4 regions of the Enterobacter wuhouensis genome follow, and region 2 is predicted to be linked to each of the others. Evidence: predicted binding sites of a transcription regulator. Region 2 holds the regulator's gene; each other region holds the start of a gene.

Region 1 (4,153 bases), 1.9 Mb from region 2:
GGTCACTTCCAGCCGCCCAATTTGCAGGGATGGCAGGGTGGTTATAGGCGTGAAGAAATCCAGCAGCGATTTATCACTTTGCAGGCGGATCTCATTCAGGCGCATGCTGTCGATCACCCAGCTGCCGTCGGCATTACGCAGGGCGGAGCCGGTGAGCGAACCGCGCGCCATATCGGCACCGATGGTGTTCAGCACCACCTCTTTACCGTTGAGCTGGCCCTGGATCAGCACGTTGCTGGCCGGCACGCCGTTGAGGGTAAGCGAGCCTGCACTCATCTGGATCTGCGCATTCTTGCCCAGCACGTTGCCGGCCTCGGGCTGCCACGGGCTGACGCCGCCCGTCACTTTTTGCGCGCTTAAATCCCACTCGGTATTCGGGCTGTTAAACGCCATGTTGTTCAGCTGCAGGCGGTCGGCCTGGAAGGGAAGCGGCGCGGTCTGGGGGGAGAGATTCAGCGTGCCGTCGAACAGGGTGATGGTGTCCATATGCAGCGGATCGGTCACCTGGCGGCTGCTTAAACCAATATCGACTTTTTTGGCGACCAGCGTGGCCGGTTTGCCGTCGCGCCCAAAGGTGACGTTTTCAAGGATGATGTGGGAAGGCGATGAAAAGCGGTGATCCATCAGGTCGAAGCTGAGTTCGTAATCGGTGTTAACGGTTATCCAATTGCTGACCTGCGACGCGCCCCAGCGGGTCTGGAGCAGAATATAGAACGCCAGCACCACCACGAGCAGGGCGATAAGAAGATAGACAAGCAGCTTTCCAATAAATTTCATGGTCTTCCATCCCGCAAAACGCACATAAGGGAGTTATGCACGATTTATGCGCAATGCTCAAGGCGGGAATGGTGTAATTAGATGTCACGGCAGGCATTGACTGCCTGCCGTGATGACGATCAGTTTTTTTCAGGCGGGAAAACAAGGTTCAGCACGATGGCCGTAATACCGCCCGCAGCAATGCCGGAAGAGAGCAGGTTTTTCACCCAATCTGGCGCAAACTGCAGGATTAGAGGCTGCTGGGATACGCCCAGACCGACCGCCAGCGACAGCGCGATAATCATGATCGCGCGACGATTCAGCGGCTCGCGGGAGACGATGCGCACGCCGGAGGCCGCGATGGTCCCGAACATCACCAGCGTCGCGCCGCCGAGCACCGGCTCAGGAATGTGCTGCACGAAGCCGCTCACCGCCGGGAACAGGCCGAGGACAATCAGCATCAGCGCCACCACAAAGCCAACGTAACGGCTGGCAACGCCGGTCAGCTGGATCACGCCGTTGTTCTGGCCGAAGCAGGAGTTCGGGAAGGTATTGAATACCGCGGAAACAAACGAGTTCAGGCCGTTTGCCAGCACGCCGCCCTTCAGGCGCTTCATGTACAGGGGGCCAGAGACCGGCTGTTCAGAGACGTCGGACGTTGCGGTGATATCACCGATGGTTTCCAGCGAGGTGATCATAAAGACCAGCATCAGCGGAAGCAGCAGGCCCCAGTCGATGCCCAAACCATAGTACAGCGGCGTTGGGATAGTAATCAGCGCAGCATTCGTCGGCGCGGTATTCTCCGGCAGCATGCCCAGCGCCCAGGCCATCAGATAACCGGCCGCCATCGCGATCACCAGGGATGCTACGCGCAGGTAGGGGTTACGCTGGCGGTTAAGCAGAATGATGATTGCCAGCACCACGCCTGCCAGCAGCAGGTTTTTCGGTGCGCCAAAGGTGTGGTCGCTCATTGCCGCATACCCGCCACCGATGGAGGTAAGGCCCACCTGAATCAGCGACAGGCCGATAATCATCACCACCACGCCGGACACCAGCGGAGTGATCACGCGGCGCGCCAGGTGCAGAACGCGGGAGATCACCATCTCCGTGCAGCTGGCCAGCATCAGCGTGCCGAACAGCGCCGCCATCATGGTCGGCACGTCCGCGCCGCCGGTTTTCAGCGCCGTGCCGCCCATGATCAGCGGTGCCACGAAGTTAAAGCTCGTACCCTGAATCGACAGCAGTCCAGACCCCACCGGACCCCAGGCTTTAATTTGAATAATAGAAGCCACGCCGGAGGCAAAGAGAGACATGCTGATGATGTGCTGCGTGTCCTGAGCCGGTAAGCCAAGCGCCTGACAAATCAGCAGCGCGGGGGTGATCACCGCAACAAACATCGCCAGCAGGTGCTGGCAGGCGGCAAACAGCGTCTGCGGCAGCGGCGGGCGGTCTTCAAGGCGGTAAATCAATTCGCTGTTGTGCTTGTGCGCAATCGGTTGCGCATCGGCGGACTCTACGGTGTTAACGGACATCTGCGGCAATCCCACGGTGGAAAAGCGGGCATTTTATCTGACCACCTGGTAAAAGCAAACGATTGCCAGCAAAAAAAGAGAAGAAAATCTGCTGGTGTGGGCGGGTTTTCTACAATGCACACGAAAAAAAAATTACACTTTTCGCGCCGGTGTCTTATGAGGAGCGCAAGCCGGCCCAGGATAACGCCGCGTGTGCATGGAACACGCGCATAAAGGAGCCTACTATGATTCATCTTGATACGTTGTCGACCCTTGTTGCCGCAACGCTGGTCTTACTGCTGGGCCGTAAGCTGGTGCACAGTGTTTCCCTTTTCAAAAAGTACACCATTCCTGAACCCGTTGCCGGCGGCCTGCTGGTGGCGCTGGCCCTGCTGGTGCTGAAAAAAAGCATGGGTTGGGAAATCGATTTTGACATGTCCCTGAAAGATCCGCTGATGCTGGCCTTCTTCGCCACCATCGGCCTGAATGCTAACCTGGCGAGCCTGCGCGCTGGCGGAAAAGTGCTCGGCGTGTTCCTGATTGTGGTTGTTGGGCTGTTATTGATGCAAAACGCCATCGGTATCGGCATGGCATCCCTGCTGGGGTTAGACCCGCTGATGGGGCTGCTCGCGGGGTCAATCACGCTGTCAGGCGGACACGGGACCGGGGCGGCATGGAGCAAGCTGTTTATTGAGCGCTACGGTTTTGAAAACGCAACGGAAGTGGCGATGGCCTGCGCGACCTTCGGCCTGGTGCTGGGCGGATTGATAGGGGGCCCGGTGGCGAGGTATCTGGTGAAACACTCCTCCACGCCAGACGGTCGTCCGGATGATGAGCTGGTGCCGACTGCGTTTGAGAAACCGGACGTCGGACGCACTATCACCTCTCTGGTGCTGATTGAAACCATCGCCATGATTGCCATCTGCCTGACGGTCGGCAAAGTGGTTGCGCAATGGCTGGCAGGATCGGCATTTGAGCTGCCAACGTTCGTCTGCGTGCTGTTTATCGGGGTGATCCTGAGCAACGGCCTGGCGCTGATGGGCTTCTACCGCGTGTTTGAACGTGCGGTTTCCGTACTGGGAAACGTCTGTCTGTCACTGTTCCTGGCGATGGCGTTGATGAGCCTCAAGCTGTGGGAACTGGCATCGCTGGCGCTGCCGATGGTTGCAATTCTCGCGGTGCAAACGGTGTTTATGGCGCTGTACGCGATTTTTGTCACCTGGCGCATGATGGGCAAAAACTACGATGCGGCGGTGCTGGCGGCAGGCCACTGCGGGTTCGGTCTGGGGGCAACGCCAACGGCCATCGCGAACATGCAGGCGATCACTGAACGCTTTGGGCCTTCTCATATGGCGTTTCTGGTGGTTCCGATGGTCGGGGCGTTCTTCATTGATATCGTCAACGCGCTGGTGATCAAGCTGTACCTGATGCTGCCGATATTTGCCTGAAATCAGGCGTTGGAATAGCGCTCGGTTTCCGGCATCCAGCGCTCAATTAACGCTGCCGCCTGCTCGGGGTAGCGTTCATGGATATGGCGCGCAAGGCGTTGAACTTCGGGGATCATGGCCTGATCGCGCAGTAAATCTGCCACTTTAAATTCCGCGTTACCCGTCTGGCGCGTGCCGAGCAGTTCGCCGGGGCCACGGATCTCCAGATCTTTTTGCGCAATCACAAAACCGTCGTTGCTGTCGCGCAGCACCTGCAAACGCATCTGCGCGGTTTTCGACAGCGGAGCTTTGTAGAGCAGCACGCAGTGGGAGGCTACCGCGCCGCGGCCCACGCGCCCGCGAAGCTGGTGGAGCTGCGCCAGGCCCAGACGTTCCGGGTTTTCGATGATCATCAGGCTGGAATTCGGTACATCCACGCCCACTTCGATAACCGTGGTG
Region 2 (4,153 bases):
GCCGAGCAGCAGTACCGGTTTACGACCAAAGCGGTCGGAGAGGGGGCCCCACAGCAGCTGCGCGAAGGCAAAGCCGGCAAGGAACAGGCTCAGGCTGGCACTGATGGCGGCAGCAGGGGTTTGTAAATCTTCCTGCATCGCGGCGAACGCGGGCAGATACATATCGGTCGCCAAAAAGCCCAGCACGCTGAGGCCGCCGAGCCAGACTAAAAATCCTTTCCTGGGTTGCATTCTTTTTTTCTCCTGAGGAGGCAGGTGTACGTTGGCGCAGAGTGTAGGGAGTGCAAAGCGGCTTGTGAAACGCTAATATTTGGAAAGTGCATTCAAATTTTTTGCAGGCAGAAAATGTGGTCAGATTATTCTCTTGAAGTGGTGGATGCCGTTGCGCGCAACGGCAGCTTTACCGGCGCGGCGCAGGAGCTACACCGCGTCCCTTCGGCCATCAGCTACACCGTGCGTCAGCTGGAGGAGTGGCTGGCGGTTCCCCTGTTTGAACGACGGCATCGGGACGTTGAGTTAACGCCAGCCGGCGCGTGGTTTTTGAAAGAAGGGCGGTCTGTTATCAAAAAAATGCAGATCACCCGCGAACAGTGCCAGCAGATTGCCAATGGCTGGCGGGGGCATCTTTCAATCGCCGTGGATAACATCGTCAAACCCGAACGTACGCGGCAGATGGTTGTTGATTTCTATCGCCATTTTTCGGACGTCGAGCTGCGCGTGTCGCAGGAGGTGTTCAACGGCGTCTGGGACGCGCTGGCAGACGGCAGGGCAGAGATGGCGATTGGCGCAACGCAGGCGATCCCCGTGGGCGGACGCTATGCGTTTCGTGATATGGGCATGCTGAGCTGGAACTGCGTGGTGGCGAGCCATCATCCGCTGGCGGCGATGGAAGGGCCGCTGAGCGACGACACGCTGCGCAGCTGGCCGTCGCTGGTGCTTGAGGATACGTCGCGCTCGCTGCCGAAGCGTATTACCTGGCTGCTGGACAACCAGCGTCGCGTCGTTGCCCCTGACTGGGGATCCTCAGCAACCTGCCTTTCCGCCGGTTTGTGCGTGGGAATGGTGCCGGTTCATTTTGCGCGTCCGCGTATCGATACCGGAGAATGGGTGGCGCTTACGCTGGAGAACCCGTTCCCGGATGCGGCCTGCTGCCTGACCTGGCAGCAAAATGACGTGTCGCCCGCAATGGCCTGGCTGCTGGATTACCTGGGCGACAGCGAAACGCTTAATCGGGAGTGGTTACGGGAGCCAGCGTAGCTGGCTCCCGTAAAACGATTAACGACGGTAGTCGCGGAACGGGCCATCCGCAACGGAACGGCGCTCGATAAGGCGCGGGTGGACCTCGATGGACTGGGATTCTTCACGCTTGTTGACGATCCTGTCCATCAGCATGTTGAAGGCCGTTTCGCCCAGCGAATCTTTCGGCTGGTGGATAGTGGTCAGCGCCGGCGTAAAGAAGCGGGCGTTACGCACGTTGTCATACCCGATCACGGAAATATCCTGCGGCACGCGCAGACCCAGCTCGTCCGCCGCGCAGAGGGCACCCATTGCCATGATATCCCCACCGCAGAAGACCGCAGTCGGGCGGTGCTGCTGGGAGACAATTTGCTGCATGGCGCGATAGCCCGATTCTGGCTCAAAGTCACCCTGCACGATCCAGTTTTCCGGCACGGTGATGAGCGCTTCTTCCATGGCTTTCATAAAGCCGGCCAGACGGCCTGCGCCGGTATTTCGCTCCAGCGGGCCTGGGATCACGCCAATCTCGCGGTGGCCGCGTTCCACCAGGTAACGGCCTGCCATGTAGCCGCCTTCAAACGCGTTATCAATCACCGAGTCGGTGAAGTCGGCTCGCGCTTCGCCCCAGTCCATCACCACCATCGGAATGTGGCGGTACTCTTCCAGCATGGAAAGCACGGACTCCGGGTACTCGGAACACATGACCAGAAGGCCATCGACGCGCTTTTGCGCCATCATCGACAGATAGGCACGCTGTTTTTCAATGTTGTTCCACGCGTTCCCCAGAATGAGGGTATAGCCTTTCTGGAAGCAGTTTTTCTCAACCGCTTCGATAATCTCGGCAAAATAGGCCGCTTCGCTGCTGGTAGCCAGCAGGCCGATAGATTTGGTGTGATTCACCTTCAGGCTGCGCGCCACCGCACTCGGCGAGTAGTGCAGTTCCTTGATAGCGGCCCAGACCGCATTGCGCGTCTCTTCAGCAACAAAGCGGGTTTTGTTAATTACATGTGATACGGTTGTAGTGGAAACGTTTGCGCGTTTTGCTACGTCTTTTATTGTTGCCATTAAATGTCACTCCAGACCATATCCTAAGCTCCTGAAAAACATGAAGGTAAACGTTTGCCTTCTCTCACCCTTATTACGCAATCTGGAATTGCGACACGCCGGGAAAACGACACAGGACGTCAGGAGGGGGTCAATGGCCGGTACGCTAATAAATTTAGCGTGGAATTTTGTCCTATCTTGATGAAAAGGGGAAGAGCTAAAGTGGATATCAGTTTAAATCCTGGAAGATTTTTGACGTAAACTGTGTAAAAATGAGCAAGCTCACTTTTCGTAGGGTGATTAAAAGGAGAAAAATTGATGAGTACCGATCTTAAGTTTTCGCTGACCACCACCGTTATCGTGCTGGCTCTGATTGTTGCTGCGGGTCTGACGGCTGTACTGCACTGATTTAATCGGGGGGAGCGCTTGCTCTCTCCGAACTTGCCCCGATTGTTACTTCTCCGGCAAAAATCTTTTGCCAAAATGTTAACTTCTCATTTTTTGTGATTGATGTCATGCTTTTGACTTCTTATTCCTGTGTCGCACTCCGACACGGCATCCGGAGTTGACCCATGAAAATCAATTTTCCTCTGCTGGCCCTGGCGATTGGCGCTTTTGGGATCGGCACCACTGAATTCTCCCCTATGGGGTTACTGCCCGTTATCGCCCGGGGCGTAGACGTCTCAATCCCGGCTGCCGGTATGCTGATCAGCGCCTATGCGATCGGCGTGATGGTGGGGGCTCCCTTGATGACGCTGCTGCTTTCTCACCGCGCGCGCCGCAACGCGCTGATATTCCTGATGGCGATTTTTACGCTGGGCAACGTGCTCTCCGCCATTGCGCCGGATTACACCACGCTGATGCTGTCGCGTATCCTGACCAGTCTTAACCACGGCGCGTTCTTTGGCCTGGGCTCCGTTGTAGCCGCAAGCGTGGTGCCAAAGCACAAGCAGGCCAGCGCGGTCGCCACCATGTTTATGGGGCTGACGATAGCCAACATCGGCGGCGTACCTGCGGCTACCTGGCTTGGGGAAGCGATCGGCTGGCGTATGTCATTCCTTGCGACCGCCGGGCTGGGCGTGGTGGCGATGGTGGCGCTGTTCTTCTCTCTGCCAAAAGGGAGCGCAGGCGAACGCCCTGACGTGCGTAAAGAGCTGTCGGTGCTGGTACGCCCACAGGTGCTCTCCGCACTGCTGACAACCGTTCTCGGCGCTGGGGCGATGTTTACGCTCTACACCTATATTTCCCCTGTGCTGCACGATATCACTCATGCAACGCCGCTCTTTATTACCGCGATGCTGGTGCTGATAGGCGTGGGCTTCTCTCTCGGTAACTATCTGGGCGGCAGGCTGGCCGACCGCTCTGTTAGCGGCACGCTCAAAGGCTTTTTAATGCTGCTGATCGTCATTATGGTGGCGATCCCCTGGCTGGCGCGTAGCGAAGTCGGTGCGGCAGTGGCGATGGTTGTCTGGGGCGCGGCGACCTTCGCGGTGGTGCCTCCGCTGCAGATGCGCGTGATGCGCGTCGCGCACGAAGCGCCGGGCCTCTCGTCTTCTGTCAATATCGGTGCATTCAACCTGGGCAATGCCCTGGGTGCCGCGGCGGGTGGGGCGGTAATCTCTGGCGGTCTGGGGTACAGCGTTGTGCCGGTGATGGGGGCAGTCATTGCCGCGCTGGGTCTGCTGCTGGTGCTGGCGTCGGGCCGTCATCAGCCTGACGCGGTGTGCACCGCAGAGTAAATCAAAACGCAGAAGGGCGAACCCTTCTGCGAGTCTCTTACGCAGCGAAGTTCTTCGCTACAAATTCCCAGTTTGCCAGCGCCCAGAAGTGCTCCAGATAGTTAGGACGCGCGTTGCGATAATCAATGTAGTAA
Region 3 (4,153 bases), 1.4 Mb from region 2:
TCCTGTTTACCTGGCTGTTAGGATTCAACGACCCAGAGGAGTAAGGTTTGGCCAATCACGAGCGTCGCGTTGTTTTTTTCGACCTGGATGGAACGCTGCATCAGCAGGATATGTTCGGCACCTTTATGCGCTACCTGCTGCGGCGCCAGCCTCTGAATGCGCTGCTCGTCTTACCGCTCTTACCCGTAATTGGCATCGCGCTGCTGGTGAAAGGCCGCGCGGCGCGATGGCCGATGAGCCTTCTGCTCTGGGGATGTACCTTTGGGCACAGCGAAGCGCGGCTCAAACAGCTTGAACAGGATTTTGCGCAGTGGTTTCGCGGCCATGTTGCCGCGTTCCCCGTGGTACAGGCGCGGCTGACCGGCTACCTCGACGCCAACGATGCCGACATCTGGCTAATTACCGGCTCGCCGCAAACGCTGGTGGAGCAGGTCTACTTTGATACCCCGTGGCTGCCGCGGGTGAATCTCATCGCCACGCAAATCGCGCGCGGCTACGGCGGCTGGGTATTGACCCTGCGCTGCCTGGGGCATGAAAAAGTGGTCCAGCTGGAGAAGCGCATCGGCACACCGCTGCGCCTGTACAGCGGCTACAGCGACAGCAAGCAGGACAACCCGCTGCTCTATTTTTGCCAGCACCGCTGGCGCGTCACGCCTGTGGGTGAACTTCAGCAACTCGAATAGTCTTCTCTAAAACGGGCGTGTATAATGCCGCCCGCTTTCGACTGGAGTATCAGCCTTGTCCAACCGTGAACACACTCATGAATACTGGATGCGCCATGCGCTCACGCTGGCTCAACGCGCCTGGGAAGAGGGGGAAGTGCCCGTCGGGGCCGTACTGGTTCACAACGACCAGGTCATTGGAGAAGGGTGGAACCGTCCGATTGGCCGTCACGATCCTACCGCGCACGCCGAAATCATGGCGCTGCGTCAGGGCGGGCTGGTGCTGCAAAACTACCGTCTGCTTGATACCACGCTGTACGTGACGCTGGAACCCTGCGTGATGTGCTCCGGGGCGATGGTGCATAGCCGAATCGGGACGCTGGTGTTTGGCGCACGGGATGAAAAAACCGGGGCTGCAGGGTCGCTAATGGACGTGCTTGGGCACCCGGGAATGAATCACCAGGTGCAGACTATCGGTGGGGTACTTGCACCAGAGTGTTCGGGTCTGCTGAGTGACTTCTTTCGAATGCGCCGGCAGCAGAAAAAGCAACAAAAGGCAGAATTGAAGCAGCCGGGCGATTAAGTTCGTCCGGAGCAACCACCGGATAGCTTTGGGCCAACTGTTGCGCCTCTGCCGCCTCCTTTTCTTTCTCACGCAGATAGCCCACCAGGCTAATCTGGTATTTACGAATATTCTCTACGTAGGCGTACGCCTCATGCCCGCGCGCATAGCCGTAGGTGAGCTTGTTGTACCACGGCTTCTGGCTCAGCAGCGGCAGGCGCTGTTTGACATCAGACCAGCTGTCCGGGTTGCCTTTGGTTTTTGCCGTCAGCGCCCGGGCATCCAGCATATGCGCATACCCCATGTTGTAGGCCGCCAGCGCGAACCAAATCCGCTCTTCTTCCGGAACCGTCTCCGGCACTTTCGCCATCATATCCTGTAAATACTGCGCGCCGCCGCTGATGCTCTGCTCCGCATCGGTACGGTCGTTAACGCCCAGGCTCAGCGCGGTATTCTTGGTCAACATCATCAGCCCACGTACGCCCGTAGGGGAGGTGGCCTGAGCATCCCAGTGAGATTCCTGATACGAGATGGCCGCCAGCAGCTTCCAGTCAATCTCCTGGGCATACTTCTCGAATAGCGGCTGCAGGTCCGGCAGCACGCTATCCACGGCGCGCAGGAAGGTGCGGGTATCGACGTAGTCGAAATCATCCCCGTGTCCGAGGTATTTCTCTTCCAGGCGTGCCAGCGTGCCGTCTTCATTGATGGTGTTATAGAAGTCGAGCATGGCCGCAGAGAGGGTCTGATCGCTGTCCAGCTGGGTAAACCAGGTGACCGGCTGTTCGTCCGTCACGTCCAGCGCCACGGCGATTTCCGGGTGTACGCGCTGGAACAGGCTGATCGCCACCGAATCGGCAATGGTGTAGGGCAGCTTCTTGTCCTTTACCTGATCCAGCAGTTCGGTGGTGCCGAGTTTGGGATCGACCGTCCAGCCCAGGTCAGGATACTTTTTCTCTTTAAGGGCGCGCAGGTCGTCAATCACAACGTGGCCGGGGGCAATCGTCAGCTGTTGCTCATTGATGGTGGCCAGCGTGCGGGGGCGCAGGCTGCCGACGCGGTACACCAGCTGCTGCGATACGGAGTAGTAGGTCGGGCCGGGCTGATAGTTCTTGCTGCGTTCGGTGTTGTACACCAGCCCGGCTGCCAGAATGTCCGCCTCATCGTTATCCAGGTCATCGAAGAGCTGGTTAATGTTCTGACGCACGGTGACTTTCAGCTTCACGCCCAGGTAATCAGCAAACTGTTGGGCCAGCTCATAATCCAGACCAATGGTTTTGCCGTTGATGTCGCTGTAGATCAGCGGAGAGGAAAGAGTACTGACGCGCAGCTCCCCCCGCTCCTGAATGGCGGCGATACGGTTTTCGGCCTTGCCGAACCAGGGGATAGAAGGCCAGAGGGCCACTGCCAGCAGCAACGTCACAATGCCGATGAGCAGATAATTAATCTTTAATTTTTTCAATTAGTTAATTCTCTGCGACGCCGGTTGCCTCAGTATGCTGTAGCCATGTTAAGAATAAGGTTTGCCATTGATTGAGCGGCATTTTGCGCAAACTTGCGGCAGTTGGCAACCAATTAGAGAGACAGGTCACATCTATTGTTAAACGTCTTTGCAAATTTTATTTCGACGCAAACGGTTTCGTCAACGCGCAGGATTCTCTATAATGACGCCCGTTTTCCCCCCTTGCGCACACTGTAAGCGCCCCGGCGCTTCGAAGACGAGAGACTTATGATGGAAATTCTGCGTGGTTCGCCTGCACTGTCTGCCTTCCGTATCAACAAACTGCTGGCACGTTTTCAGGCAGCCGACCTTCCGGTAAGCAATATTTACGCTGAGTATGTCCATTTTGCTGACCTGAATGCCCCCCTGAATGCAGAGGAGCGCGAACAGCTGGAACGCCTGCTCAAGTACGGCCCAAGCCTGAGCAGCCACACGCCAACCGGCAAGCTGATCCTGGCGACGCCGCGTCCGGGCACCATCTCCCCCTGGTCTTCCAAAGCCACCGACATCGCCCACAACTGTGGCCTGAACCAGATTAACCGTCTGGAACGCGGCGTGGCGTACTACGTGGAAGCCTCTACCCTGAGTGAAGCGCAGTGGCAGGCGGTTGCGGCTGAACTGCACGATCGCATGATGGAGAGCGTGTTTGCCTCGCTGGACGACGCGCAGCAGCTCTTCTCGCACCATCAGCCTGCGCCGGTACAGAGCGTGGACCTGCTGGGGCAGGGCCGTCAGGCGCTGATTGACGCCAACCTGCGTCTCGGCCTGGCGCTGGCAGAAGATGAAATCGACTACCTGCAGGATGCGTTTGTTAAGCTCAACCGTAACCCGAACGACATCGAACTCTACATGTTCGCGCAGGCTAACTCTGAGCACTGCCGCCACAAGATTTTCAACGCCGACTGGATTATTGACGGCGAACAGCAGCCGAAGTCGCTGTTCAAAATGATCAAAAACACCATGGAACAAACCCCTGACCACGTGCTGTCTGCCTATAAAGACAACGCCGCGGTAATGGAAGGTTCCGAGGTGGGCCGCTTCTTCGCCGATCGCGAAGCAGGGCGCTATGACTTCCATCAGGAGCCTGCGCATATCCTGATGAAGGTGGAAACCCACAACCACCCGACGGCGATCTCTCCGTGGCCGGGTGCGGCGACCGGCTCCGGCGGTGAAATCCGTGACGAAGGTGCGACCGGTCGCGGCGCTAAACCTAAAGCGGGTCTGGTCGGTTTCTCCGTTTCCAACCTGCGCATCCCGGGCTTTGAACAGCCGTGGGAAGAAGACTTCGGCAAGCCAGAACGCATTGTGACCGCGCTGGATATCATGACCGACGGGCCTTTGGGCGGCGCGGCATTTAACAACGAATTTGGTCGTCCGGCGCTGAACGGTTACTTCCGTACCTACGAAGAGAAAGTGGACAGCCACAACGGC
Region 4 (4,153 bases), 2.4 Mb from region 2:
TTTACCGCCTGCTTAAACGGGATTTTCTCGCCCTTCGGATAGCCGCGCTTATGGGCGAAGCCGAGGCAAAGGATCATCAGGCACAACCCCAGCAGCAGCCCCGGCAGCACGCCCGCGATAAACAGCGTGGCAATAGAGACCGTGCCGCCTGCCGCCAGCGAGTAAATCACCGAGTTATGGCTGGGCGGGATTAAAATCGCCTGCACCGACCCGCTGGCCGTCACCGCCGCCGCGTATTCGCGCGGATAGCCCTTCTTCTCCATCTCTGGGATCATCACGCTGCCGATGGAGGCCGTATCCGCCACCGACGAGCCGGAAATCGCCCCGAAGAACGTTGACGCAACAATATTCACCAGCGACAGCCCGCCGCGAATAAAGCCGACAAACACGTAGGCGAAATTCACCAGCCGTCGGGCAATGCCCCCTTCCGCCATGATCGCCCCGGCGAGGATGAAGAACGGGATCGCGAGCAGGGTAAATTTGTTCACCCCGCTGGTGATTTGGATCATCAGCGCCTCGAGAGGCAAATCAATCCACAGCGCGCCCGCCACGGCGCTTAGGCCGACGGCGAAGGCCACCGGCATTCCCAGCGCCAGCAGGATGGCGAGGGTGAATAACAACACGAATGCATCCATTGTTCACCCCTTAGCTGTGGTTGCCGATGAGCACGACGGGACGGTTTTCCTGCGAGCCAAACAGCAGGCGTTCAATCACAAACAGGATCAGAATGGCTGACCCGACGGGCAGCGGCAGATAGCTTTCGCCGGACGTCAGAAGCGGGAACTCCGCGACGGGCTGTTCCCAGAGGTCGACGCACAGCCAGAGGCTGTACCAGAACATCAGCGCGGAGATCAGCAGCATCAGCAGATCGACCACGCGGGCGCAGAGGTTTTTAAGCATATCGGGCAGCCGGTCGGTGAGCATATTCACCGCGATGTGCGACCCGGCGCGATACCCTACCGCCGCGCCGATAAAGGTAAAGGTCACCATGCAGATAATGGCGATCGGCTCCGGCCAGGACTCCCCGCGGTTGAGCACGTAGCGCGAGAAGATGCCAATCGGGATCACGATCGTCATCACCAGCAGCGAGACGCCCGCCACCGTCATGGCGAGGAGGTACAGGCGGTCCATCCACTTCAGGTAGAGTTCGGACATACGTACTCCGGTTTACTGGACGTCAGCGATGGCTTTCATGAGATCCTGATGCTTGTCGCCATACTGGGCGCGCACCGGCTCTGTGGCCTTGATGAAGACTGATTTATCGATATCGTGGAACTGCACCCCGCCCGCCTTCATTTTCGCCAGCGCCTGGTCGTTGTAGGCATTCCACAGCTTGCGCTGCTCGAACTGCGCCTCGCGGGCCAGCGTCAGGACCTTTTGCTGCTCGTCGGCGCTGAGCTTGTCCCATTTCACTTTCGAATAGAGCAGCATTTCCGGGGTGATAAAGTGGCCGCTCAGGGTGTAGTTTTTGGCGACCGGCATGTAGTTATGGGCGATAAAGGTTGGCGGATTGTTCTCCGCGCCGTCGATCACGCCGGTCTGCATCCCGCTGTAGACCTCGCTCACGCCCATCGCCACCGAGTTTGCCCCCATATCCTTCAGCGTGGCGAGCGCCACCGGGCTACCCTGTACGCGGATTTTTTTCCCTTTCAGATCGTCCGGTTTGACGATCGGCTCTTTGGTGATCAGGTTGCGGGTGCCGGAGTCCATCCAGCCAAGGAACACCAGCTTCGATTTCGGGTTCGCGGTCAGCTTGTCGCCGATCTGCTTGCCGATATCGCCGTCGATCACCTTGTGCATGTGGTCTTCGTCGCGGAACACGTACGGCAGCGTAAAGACTTCGATATCCGGCAGGATGGCGGCAACCGGCGCCATGGAGACGCGGATCATGTCGATGGCCCCCATCTGCGCCTGCTCGATCATCTGCTTTTCATCCCCGAGCACGCCGCCGGGGAAGACCTTAATCTCCAGCTTGCCGTCGGTTTGCTGCTTGAGCTTTTCACCCATGTGCTGAACCGCCACCACGTTCGGGTAGCCTTCGGGGTGCACATCGGCAGCTTTAATGGTTTGGGCAGAAACGGAACAGGCAAATGCTGACAGACACAGCGCGGCCAGTAACGGCTTGAGGGTCGTTTTCATCGAGTCAACTCCAGGGTAGTGAGGTAAGCGTTAAAACGGCGTTTTATTTTTATACGCTTAAAAATTAGACTACGGCTGGAAAAGCGGAGGTGAAGCGCCTCACAAAAGCGCGAAATTTTGAAACGATGGTTTAGAAAGGTTTTCTCCCTCTCCCCGTGGGAGAGGGTCGGGGTGAGGGCATCTTGCCGCACTTACCCCTTTCGAATCACATACCGGTACGGCAACGCGTCCGTTTCCTGCGCCACCAGCTCGTGTTCCATAAACGTACAAAAACCGGGAATATCGCGGGTAGTGGCCGGATCGTCGGCGATAATCAGCAGCGTTTCGCCGGTCTGCATGTTGCGCACGGTTTTGCGCACCATCATTACCGGCTCCGGGCAGCGGAGGCCCTGGGCGTCAAGGGTGTGGTCTGGGCTGGAAAACAGGTCGGTCATGGGCTTCTCGATGATAATAAAACGGCTGTAGTTTACGCCCCGCCAGCGTCAAAGCAAACCAGGTTAACGATTGCGTGAAAATCAACCATTGCAAAGACGAATGAAAGCAGTATCATGCAGCCGATTTTATTGGGTTCCCTCACCCCAACTCTCAAAAAGGTCACAATATGACGCAGTTTTCCCAATCGCAGCGCGTAAAAGCGTTGTTCTGGCTATCGCTTTTTCATCTGCTGGTGATCACCTCCAGCAACTATCTAGTGCAGCTCCCAATCTCCATTTTTGGTTTCCATACCACCTGGGGCGCGTTCAGTTTTCCGTTTATTTTCCTCGCCACCGATTTGACCGTGCGTATCTTTGGCGCACCGCTGGCGCGCCGCATTATCTTCGCGGTGATGCTCCCGGCGCTGTTTATCTCCTACGGCATCTCTTCCCTGTTTTACATGGGAAGCTGGCAGGGCTTTGAGGCGCTGATGCACTTCAACCTGTTTGTTGCCCGTATCGCCGCCGCCAGCTTTATGGCCTACGCCCTGGGGCAAATCCTCGACGTACACGTCTTTAATCGCCTGCGTCAGAACCACCGCTGGTGGATGGCGCCAACGGCCTCCACGCTGTTCGGTAACGTGAGCGATACGCTGGCCTTCTTCTTCATCGCCTTCTGGCGCAGCCCGGATGCCTTTATGGCCGAACACTGGATGGAGATCGCCCTGGTGGACTACTGCTTCAAGGTGCTTATCAGCATTGCGTTCTTCCTGCCGATGTACGGCGTGCTGTTGAATATGCTGCTGAAAAGACTGGCAGATAAATCTGAAATCACGGCATTGCAGGCAGGTTAAGGGTTCGCTTTATCAGTTGTGATAAGATGGGCGAATGAGCCGCTATGGCCGTTTATCGAAAGGAAGAAGTCAATGCGCAATCTGGTTAAATATGTCGGGATTGGCCTGCTGGTTGTTGGCCTTGCAGCCTGTGATAACAGCGACACCAAAACGCCTGCTCAGGGCGCGTCTGCAGAGAGCAACGCGACCGGTCAGCCGGTGAGCCTGCTGGACGGCAAACTCAGTTTCTCTCTGCCGGCAGATATGACCGACCAGAGCGGCAAGCTGGGTACGCAGGCGAACAACATGCACGTCTATTCCGATGCTACGGGTCAGAAAGCCGTGATTGTGATTGTGGGCGACGACACCAGCGAAGAGCTGGGCGTGCTGTCTAAACGCCTTGAAGATCAGCAGCGCAGCCGCGACCCGCAGCTGCAGGTCGTGACCAACAAGTCCATCGAACTGAAAGGCCATACCCTGCAACAGCTGGACAGCATCATCTCCGCCAAGGGCCAGACCGCATACTCATCCGTGGTGCTGGGCAAAGTGGATAACAAGCTGCTGACCATCCAGATCACCCTGCCAGCAGACGATCAGCAGAAAGCGCAGACCGCAGCTGAAAACATCATCAACACCCTCGTCATTCAGTAACGCTTCACGAGGATGACGTGGCCTCCGGCGCTTGCGCCGGGGGCCATTTTTTTAACCGCCACGTCAGCATCAGCGCAATCGCCACCAGCCCCGCCGCCGCAAGGTAGATAACCGGCA

Evidence for each region. Region 2 encodes PurR, which represses purine synthesis genes. Its sites were predicted from a motif close to CANGCAAACGTTTGCNTG; they were not measured.
Region 1: the regulator PurR is predicted to act here: its motif matches at 2,340-2,357, upstream of VPX56_RS00790 (nucleobase:cation symporter-2 family protein).
Region 3: the regulator PurR is predicted to act here: its motif matches at 2,848-2,865, upstream of purL (phosphoribosylformylglycinamidine synthase).
Region 4: the regulator PurR is predicted to act here: its motif matches at 2,633-2,650, upstream of tusA (sulfurtransferase TusA).

Annotation. Positions count from the first base shown of each region.
Region 1 is NZ_CP142124.1:151,725-155,877, forward strand. Features, by position in the region: gene VPX56_RS00785 (AsmA family protein) at 1-777, opposite strand, end outside; gene VPX56_RS00790 (nucleobase:cation symporter-2 family protein) at 897-2,288, opposite strand; gene gltS (sodium/glutamate symporter) at 2,513-3,715, shown strand; gene recG (ATP-dependent DNA helicase RecG) at 3,718-4,153, opposite strand, start outside.
Region 2 is NZ_CP142124.1:2,064,082-2,068,234, forward strand. Features, by position in the region: gene punC (purine nucleoside transporter PunC) at 1-231, opposite strand, end outside; gene punR (DNA-binding transcriptional activator PunR) at 346-1,257, shown strand; gene purR (HTH-type transcriptional repressor PurR) at 1,276-2,301, opposite strand; gene cydH (cytochrome bd-I oxidase subunit CydH) at 2,599-2,688, shown strand; gene VPX56_RS09910 (MFS transporter) at 2,853-4,019, shown strand; gene sodB (superoxide dismutase [Fe]) at 4,057-4,153, opposite strand, start outside.
Region 3 is NZ_CP142124.1:3,474,920-3,479,072, reverse strand. Features, by position in the region: gene VPX56_RS16545 (PTS transporter subunit EIIC) at 1-44, shown strand, start outside; gene yfhb (phosphatidylglycerophosphatase C) at 48-683, shown strand; gene tadA (tRNA adenosine(34) deaminase TadA) at 739-1,245, shown strand; gene mltF (membrane-bound lytic murein transglycosylase MltF) at 1,133-2,683, opposite strand; gene purL (phosphoribosylformylglycinamidine synthase) at 2,951-4,153, shown strand, end outside.
Region 4 is NZ_CP142124.1:4,495,067-4,499,219, forward strand. Features, by position in the region: gene VPX56_RS21480 (TRAP transporter large permease) at 1-635, opposite strand, end outside; gene VPX56_RS21485 (TRAP transporter small permease) at 646-1,155, opposite strand; gene VPX56_RS21490 (TRAP transporter substrate-binding protein) at 1,168-2,139, opposite strand; gene tusA (sulfurtransferase TusA) at 2,331-2,573, opposite strand; gene VPX56_RS21500 (7-cyano-7-deazaguanine/7-aminomethyl-7-deazaguanine transporter) at 2,741-3,406, shown strand; gene VPX56_RS21505 (DcrB family lipoprotein) at 3,479-4,036, shown strand; partial or broken gene VPX56_RS21510 (MFS transporter) at 4,041-4,153, opposite strand, start outside.